2 regions of the Longicatena sp. 210702-DFI.1.196 genome follow, and region 2 is predicted to be linked to the other one. Evidence: a T-box and tRNA genes for the amino acid it is inferred to sense, from the RefSeq annotation. Region 2 holds a T-box; the other holds one or more tRNA genes.
The links. A T-box is a leader RNA that pairs with one kind of tRNA and senses whether it is charged. The one in region 2 lies ahead of cysS (cysteine--tRNA ligase), so its partner is inferred to be a tRNA-Cys.

Region 1 (4,325 bases), on a different contig from region 2:
GTTGTACATCGGCATCATTGCTGCTATGTTTCATCATGCCAGTGCCAGTCAATGAATATGGAGAACCTTCTTTCGGATAGACAATTTGAAATGGTGAACCTTCATTGATCTGATTTACTGCTTGAAAAGTCAGCCCTAAACCGATTCCAATTTCGCCCTGTATTAATAATTTAATAGGTCCACTGCCACTTTCACTAAATTGCTTCACATTATATTCCAGTTTATCAATATATGCTAAGGCATTCGCTTCTCCCATGGTATTCACCAAATTCTTATAAAAGAAATAGCCGGTACCACTGGATTTCGGATCGGGCATGGCGATAAGATTATAATATTTGCGATCTAACAGCTGTTCATATGTTGTCGGAATAGGAAGATGGTGTTTTTTTAAAACTTCGGTATTGATAATGAAAGCCCCTGCCTGACGTTCCCAGATTACATAGCGATTATCAAATTTATCCGGTTGTAATTCACGCAGATAAGATAATTTGCTATAACCTTTGATATCCGCTAATTCCTCTTTGATTTTTTCCATATAGCTGGATTCCAATCCTACGATGATATCGGCATCACTTTGATCCTTTTCCACATAGATTTTTGCTGCGGCTTTGGCGGTTGGCACATACATCACCATGGCATGCAGATCAGGAAATTGTTCATTCAATTGTTTTTGCAATTCTTCCCCACGAAATTGTTCCATGGAAGAATAAATAATGATGGTTTCTCTTTCCTGACGAATGCTCAGCAACAGAATTGCCGTTATTAAAAACAATGCCACGATTGCCTTCCTCATCTTTCCACATCCTCCCTTTGTTCAAGTTATATTCATTTTAGCATACAAAATGAACAAATCAACCTTTTAATTCTTAATTTTACTTCATATTACTTCCAATGATTTTACATAAATTGAACAATCCATAATAATGAAAACGCTTTTTTGATCTTCCTAGAGAACAATTGTTGCAATAGCAAGCTCATAGCGAATGCCTTCAGATTGAGATTCGTGATAAGAAAAATCCCTTATCTACTTTTGCATGAAGACCATCGTAGCATACATACTAACCTTAGAAGGAGGGTAATCCTATGAAAAAAATTTATACAGTCTTTCTCATGGTGTTATTTTTATTTATCTTAACACCTGTACACGCAAAAGATACGCAGAACATCCTCATCACCGGAAAGCATCTTCCTTATATCATGGTAGCCAGTATGCAGGAAGATGATTCTATGGATATGTACCTTATTCCAACATCTTTGACCTTACCGCTTTCGCAAAACCCCCAACAGTTGCGGCCATTAAATCAATACGATAAGCAAGAAGAGATCAATCGCATACGTGAAGTGATTCAACAATTCTTTGAGCTTTCCATCACCAATACCGTGTATTTACATATGGATACTATTCAAAAAGATATGGGAGTCGCTTATAATGAACAAACCTTTTCTGATGTAAAACATATGACCGCTTATTTCGCAAAGGTAGTCAAACAATTAAAACTCTCGATGATTTTTCATGCGTCTGATTATCTAGAGGATGATTTGAATATCAGTGATTATTATGCATTCTATAAGATATTTCACGATGGTCATCCAAAAATACGCTATCATTATGTAAATTATCTGTATATTGATCCTACCGTCTGCTATCCATTAGATAATCAATTTTCATAAGTTTATCTTTCACATACAGATGGTAAAGTAAGATTGGGTAAAAACGGAAGTTGCCTTTCTCTACTAGTTCTTGCTAACATCCATAACTCCTCCATCATAAAAGGAGCTATGGATTTATTTTTGCACATCTATTTATTTTCTCATGAAAAAAATTAAATTTTTTTTAAATTTCTGCTTGCATTTTTTGTATTTTATTATATAATGTTATAGCACCGATGATGTGGGGCAATCAAAAATAAATATAAGGTTCCGTAGCCAAGTGGTAAGGCAATAGACTGCAACTCTGTGATCATCGGTTCAAGTCCGATCGGAACCTCCATTACTTGGGGTAGTGGCGAAATAGGCAGACGCAACGGACTTAAAATCCGTTGGGAGTTAATCCCGTGCGGGTTCAAGTCCCGCCTTCCCCACCAACATACGAACTAGCCTTTGCAAAAAGGCTTTTTTTATGTTTTACCATTTCAAAAAAAAGCATAAAGTCGTTTGCTTTATGCTTCCTATACCATGCAGACAAACATCATTTTTCATATGCTTGCATGGTTTTTTTATGCTTTCCACATCAAGTGATATACCTGAGCATTCGTTTCTGCATCGTTTTCTTTTGCTAAAATAGCAAAGTGTTCCCTTTGATAAAAACGCAATGCTTTTTCATTCTTTTCATATACATGCAATTGTAAAATTGTTTTGTGTTTTTTTAATTCATCCATTAACTTCTTTCCAATGCCCCTATTTTGCATTGCTTCATTTACAAAGATACCCGCAACATACGTATCCTGTAATCCGGCAAACCCTACAACAGCACCATTCTCCTCATATACATATACCTCTGCTTCTTGTATGGCTTGAGAAACCATCGCATACTGTTTTTTCCAATAGGTAGGTGATAGAAAGGAATGCGCTGTTAGATTGCCATGTAGCCAAATATCCATAACAACGTCATGGTCCATAGCTTCCATTTTTCTTATCATACTACTTCCTCCTGTAAGATAGGCATGCCATCGCTTGTTTTTTATGTGCAACTCTTGTTTAATCTATGATTTCTTTGATACTTTGTATAGTATCAATACGCAGCATGCGCACGATTGTTTTTCGTTTTGTCATGGTTTCTATTAACAACCATTCATCATCTAAATCACATAAAACACCTTCAATGCTATACATCGCATCTAGTGATGCCAGTGGTTTTTTTAAGATGATCGAGCAATTCTTCTTAAGATATTGCGGCAATATGGCTTGATAATTTAATGATGGTTGATCTTTTACAGTCTGTTTTTCCTTTTCCCCATGTGTCACTGTTTTCATAAGATAGCACAATAACACAAGGATGATTAGCAATAAAAATATTGTCATGCTGCTTCCTCCACGATCATAAAGCCATGGATAGCCCTTGTATCAATAAGTTTTATCAATGTTTCTTTTTTGAAAAAAGTATTGCTTTTTCCTCTTGTATAAGCCACTCGTATCCATTCCTTCGTAACCTCCAGCACCTTTGCTTTCTCGTTATAGGAATTCAGCATGTAATCAAAATCCTCACAATCTAAAATAACCGTCTTTCCCTGTAAAGCCTGTAACACATGCAAATCCTTCTTTGTTTTTTCTTGAGCTAGTATCTCTAATTGGTTATCCGCAAGATCGTCTAAAGAAATATGATAGATAGCCGCTAATTCGATAGCTTTATCAAAAGTCGGTGCACTTTGCCCATTTTCCCAGTTCGATATGGTTTGTCTTGTTAAAGAAAGCAAATCGGCTAGCTCTTGCTGACTATAACCACTTTTTTTACGCAATGCAATTAACTTATCTTTTAACATCGAATACCCCTTTCTACGTTTTGTGTGGTTCTATTATAGCGATTGTGCTAAAAAAACACTAGCAAAAATCTTTGGCATTTGGGCAAATTTCAATAACATTGCCTAAGCTACTGCCCCTTAAGCGTTATTTTAACAATTTCAGAGGTTGTTCCTATACGTATTGGCAAGCCCCAAGTACCTGCTCCGCTGCTGACAATCATCGGATATGGCTTTTGATAAGTTCCATAATCATAAGGATATGCCAACTTTGTAAAGAGAGTATTAGGAAAGATCTGTCCCTGATGCGTATGCCCGCTGACTTGTAAATCTATCGCATGGACATCATCAAAGCATGGTCGATGATCGATAACGATAATTGGCTTGTCTGCTTGACAGGATTTTATAAAGGTGGCAAGCTCCATACGTCTTTCCTTTTTGTCCTTGCGTCCAATCACATAAAACCGATGATCTACGAAGGCTGTTTCATCTTTCAGGATATGAATGCCACTTTGTTTCAAGAGGGTTTCATATGCTTTACGATTCTTACTCAGCAATTCATGATTGCCGGGACTATAATAAATTTTATCATGAAAGGAAGCATTACGACATTTCATACAAAAATACTGTAAGTCAGTAATTGGCGTTGCTTCGTCAAAGAGATCTCCTGCCACTAACAAAGCATCCATTGGCTGCTTTTCTAACATCGCAAACATTTGATCCATACGTTGCTTGTCCACTCCACTTCCTAAATGCAAATCACTAAGTAAATAAAACTGCAGATCTTTCACTATGTTCATTTTCGCAGTTACACTATAGCTACGCAAGACAAGCGGTGCTGCCTGCCGATAACCGATATACACAAACAAT
Region 2 (4,325 bases):
ACAATAGGACATACTTCTTCCTGCATGCTATTGAAGTAAGTATTTATAAAGGATGTCTTTGGTTGTAGATTTCATACAACAAAATGCCGCAGGCAACACTGGCATTCAAACTGGTTACAACCCCTTCCATAGGAAGTCGTACACAATAATCACAGTTTTTCTTTACCAAAGAACTGATGCCAAAGCCTTCACTACCCACAACTATTACGAGTGGTACATCGTATTGCCCTTCGCGATAATCGCGAGAATTTTCGAAATCAGTACCAACAATCCAAAACCCCTGTTTCTTTAAATATTTAATGGATTGTGCCAGGTTTGTCACCATGGCGACCTTTACCGTATCAATGGCTCCGGTACTGACTTTTGCCACCGTCGGGGTTAAGCCAACATTGCGATGTTTACCAATAATGACACCATCCACCCCAACACAATCACAGGTACGTAAGATTGCTCCCAAATTATGGGGATCTTCCAAACCATCCAACATCACGAACAAAGGCATTTTACCTTTGGGTATGCTTTCTAACAATTCCAATAATTCATATGTCTTATAGTCATCAATTTTTGCAGCGATTCCCTGATGATTTCCCTGTAACATACCATCCATTTTTTTACGCGGTAAAATCTTACATGTGATCTTATGCTCCTTGATAAGCTTTTCTAAAGCTGTATCTCGCATACCTTCTGCCATTAGGATCTCATAGATTTTTTTATCCTCCTGCAGCAACTGTTTTACTACATTTTTACCATATACATATTGTGTCATTTTACATCTCCTAATGCAACAATGCGTTGCCATAGCTGTAAAAGCCGTTCTTCTTTTTTCATCAGATACAGCCAGCCAAAAACAGCTTCTAAGCCGGTAGCTTTGCGATAAGTGATAACATCCGCATTTTTTGCCTTACTTTTAGGATTGGTATTTCTGCCACGTAAGACAATAGCCCATTCTTCTTCTGTAAAAAAGCCCTCGGTTTCTAATTGATTCAAAAATCCTGCCTGTGCTTTGGCACTGACCCATGCCTCACTGAATTTTTGTAAGTCTTTGGATTTCTGATAACCTTTCGATAATAGCAGCTCTCTTACATACAGTGACATCACAGCATCTCCCATGTAAGCCAAGGAAGTGCCATTATACTCCTGTATTTCCATTACAGAATACCCTTTTCGATAAGGCGCGCACGATAGTCATCGGCCGTAGCAAAATCTTTTTCCTTCACTGCAGCTTTCCACTTGTGATGCAATTCTTTATCCTCATCGGATAAGATCAAGCGGTTATTTTCAATTCCTAACACATCCAACATCGTTTCCACTGTTTTGACAATTCTTTGCAAGAAAGTCAAATCAACTTCCCGCTGGCGAATCGTCTGATTTAAGACTTTCACTGTCTCAAACAAAGCTGCAAAGGCATTTGGCGTATTCATATCATCCTGCATTGCATCCATGAATGGGGTAAGCAAAGTATCTTCTGCTTCATCTGTAATCTCCACATCCGCAAGAGCTAGCTTTACATACGCCTGTTTTAAAGAAGTCTGTACCTTTTGCAATTCCTTCTTCGCTGTCTCAATGGCCTCTTCGTTAATATTCAGAGGGCTGCGATAGTGTGCCGATAAGAATACCCAGCGTAATACATTGCCGCCAATCTTTTCAATCATGTCTTTAGCCCAAATGACATTTCCTAGTGACTTACTCATTTTTTCACCGTCGATATTCACCATTCCATTGTGAATCCAATAGTTCGCAATCGGTGTTTCATAAGCCGCTCTTGATTGTGCAATCTCATTTTCATGATGCGGGAATTTCAGATCCATACCACCGCCGTGAATATCAATCGTATGCTCTCCATGAAATTCCTTATTGATCATGACAACACACTCTGTATGCCAGCCAGGTCTTCCAACGGACCATGGGGAATTCCATTGAATGCCCTCATCCGTACGTTTCCACAAGGTGAAATCCAAAGGATTTTCTTTCTTGCTGTTTTCATCGATACGCGCTCCCACCATCAAATCATCGATTTGTTGATTTGACAGCTTCCCATAGCTTTCCACACTGTTGACACGAAAATACACATCTCCATCAATTTCATAGGCATGACCTTTTTTCACTAACAGTTCAATAAAGGCAATAATGGCATCCATCGTTTCTGTAACCCTTGGCGCTGCATCTGGCATCATGGCATGCAATGCCAGACGATCATCGTTATAGGCTTTGATAAATTTTTCCGTAATCTCTTTTTCACTAACTCCACATTCTTTTGCGACTTTGATGATTTTATCATCTACGTCGGTATAATTTGACACCATTTTCACCTTATATCCTAATGCCTGAAACGTTCTTTTCAGTGTGTCAAAAACAACGATGGGGCGGGCATTTCCTATATGAGGATAATTATATACGGTAGGGCCACATACGTACATATTGACCTCATGTTCATGGATTGGTTTAAACTCTTCGATCGTCTGATTCATACTATTGAATAGCTTCATAACTTACCTCCTAGCAATAAAAAAAGCACTTCGACTGCAAAGACGCCTATCTTAGACGCGGTTCCACTTTGCTTGAAATATGCTTTTCCACTCTTCACGTATAACGCCGTGTCACGTATTTTTCTACTTATCGAAAAATCCCTCAAAGGGGCATTCCCTGTTACCTTATGCTTTCTGCTTCCACCATCCAGAAATCGCTATGCCACAATGGTATCAAGTACTCATCCTTTGTCATCAGTTTTTTATAGTATAACAAGCTTAAGGCCAGAGTTCAATACTAACTCTTCCCTTTTTGTTCATCTAAAAGCTTCGTAATATCTTTGAACTGTTCCAATAGATCTTCTTGGATGCTGCTTTCTTTTAGTTTATTCACATAGACAGCATCGAGTTCATCCAAATCATCAAGTTCGTTTGTTTCTCCTTCATCATTGGTATTTAATTTCATGCGTAATGCCATCCATCTCACCTCCGAATGCTTATAGTTTACACCTTTTCACAATATTTAAAAAGTGCTTTCCTCAACATTTATAATATTTATCATGGTTTTCATAGAGCTCTAATATGAAAACGCTAGTAGACAAGCTTGGCTCATATGTGTAAAAAGAAAAGAAGTCAACAAAAAAGGACTGCAGCATTAAGCCACAATCCTATTTAAGTTCTTACAATACTTGAATTAAGCTAATTCAGAGAAGTATTTGATTGTTCTAACCATCTGGCTAGTGTAAGAGTTTTCGTTATCATACCAAGATACAACCTGTACCTGAGTATTTCCATCTTCCATTTCGATAGCCATTGTCTGAGTAGCATCGAACAGAGATCCAAAACGCATACCGATGATATCGCTAGATACGATTGGGTCAGTGTTGTAACCGAAAGATTCGTTAGCAGCAGCTTTCATAGCAGCGTTGATTTCATCAACTGTAACTTTACCCTTAACAACAGCAACTAAGATAGTAGTTGATCCTGTAGGAGTTGGAACACGCTGAGCAGAACCGATTAATTTACCGTTCAGTTCAGGGATTACCAAACCGATAGCTTTTGCAGCACCTGTAGAGTTAGGTACGATGTTTACTGCAGCTGCACGAGAACGACGTTTGTCACCTTTTCTCTGAGGTCCGTCTAATGTCATCTGATCACCAGTGTAAGCGTGAATGGTTGACATGATACCGCTCTGGATAGGAGCTAAGTCATTTAATGCTTTTGCCATAGGAGCTAAGCAGTTTGTTGTACAAGAAGCAGCAGAGATAACTGTATCTTCTGGTTTCAATACATCGTGGTTTGTGTTGTAAACAACTGTAGGTAAGTCATTTCCTGCAGGAGCAGAGATAACAACTTTACGAGCACCAGCTTCGATGTGAGCCATTGCTTTCGCTTTTGATGTATAGAATCCTGTACATTCTAATACTACGTCAACACCTAATTCTCCCCAAGGCAGGTTTTTAGCATCAGCTTCAGCATAGATAGTGATTTCTTTTCCATCAACTGTGATTGATTTTTCACCAGCTACTACTGTATCAGCTTTTTCATAACGTCCCTGTGTTGAGTCGTATTTTAATAAGTGAGCCAGCATATCAGGAGAAGTTAAGTCGTTGATTGCAACTACTTCATATCCTTCAGCTCCAAACATTTGTCTGAATGCCAGACGTCCGATACGTCCGAATCCATTAATAGCAACTTTTACTGTCATCTTCAAAGTCCTCCTTTTAACACCCTTATTATACGTATTATCCTTTCTCTTGTCAATTGACAATTCTTTCACTTATACACTTTTTTACAGCCCTTCCCAAGCTTTTTCTGCTTGTTACAAAATTCCCATTTCTGCAAGCCTTTACATTCTTC

Region 1: it encodes a tRNA-Cys, which carries the amino acid that the T-box ahead of cysS (cysteine--tRNA ligase) is inferred to sense. The anticodon was not compared.

Annotation. Positions count from the first base shown of each region.
Region 1 is NZ_JAJCPX010000022.1:28,450-32,774, reverse strand. Features, by position in the region: gene LI241_RS10095 (extracellular solute-binding protein) at 1-793, opposite strand, end outside; gene LI241_RS10090 (hypothetical protein) at 1,084-1,671, shown strand; tRNA gene LI241_RS10085 (tRNA-Cys) at 1,917-1,990, shown strand; tRNA gene LI241_RS10080 (tRNA-Leu) at 1,997-2,084, shown strand; gene LI241_RS10075 (GNAT family N-acetyltransferase) at 2,217-2,639, opposite strand; gene LI241_RS10070 (hypothetical protein) at 2,698-3,021, opposite strand; gene LI241_RS10065 (helix-turn-helix transcriptional regulator) at 3,018-3,479, opposite strand; gene LI241_RS10060 (metallophosphoesterase) at 3,587-4,325, opposite strand, start outside.
Region 2 is NZ_JAJCPX010000007.1:53,479-57,803, forward strand. Features, by position in the region: gene rlmB (23S rRNA (guanosine(2251)-2'-O)-methyltransferase RlmB) at 44-766, opposite strand; gene LI241_RS05005 (Mini-ribonuclease 3) at 763-1,149, opposite strand; gene cysS (cysteine--tRNA ligase) at 1,149-2,486, opposite strand; T-box leader at 2,522-2,730, opposite strand; gene LI241_RS05015 (hypothetical protein) at 2,764-2,943, opposite strand; gene gap (type I glyceraldehyde-3-phosphate dehydrogenase) at 3,160-4,173, opposite strand.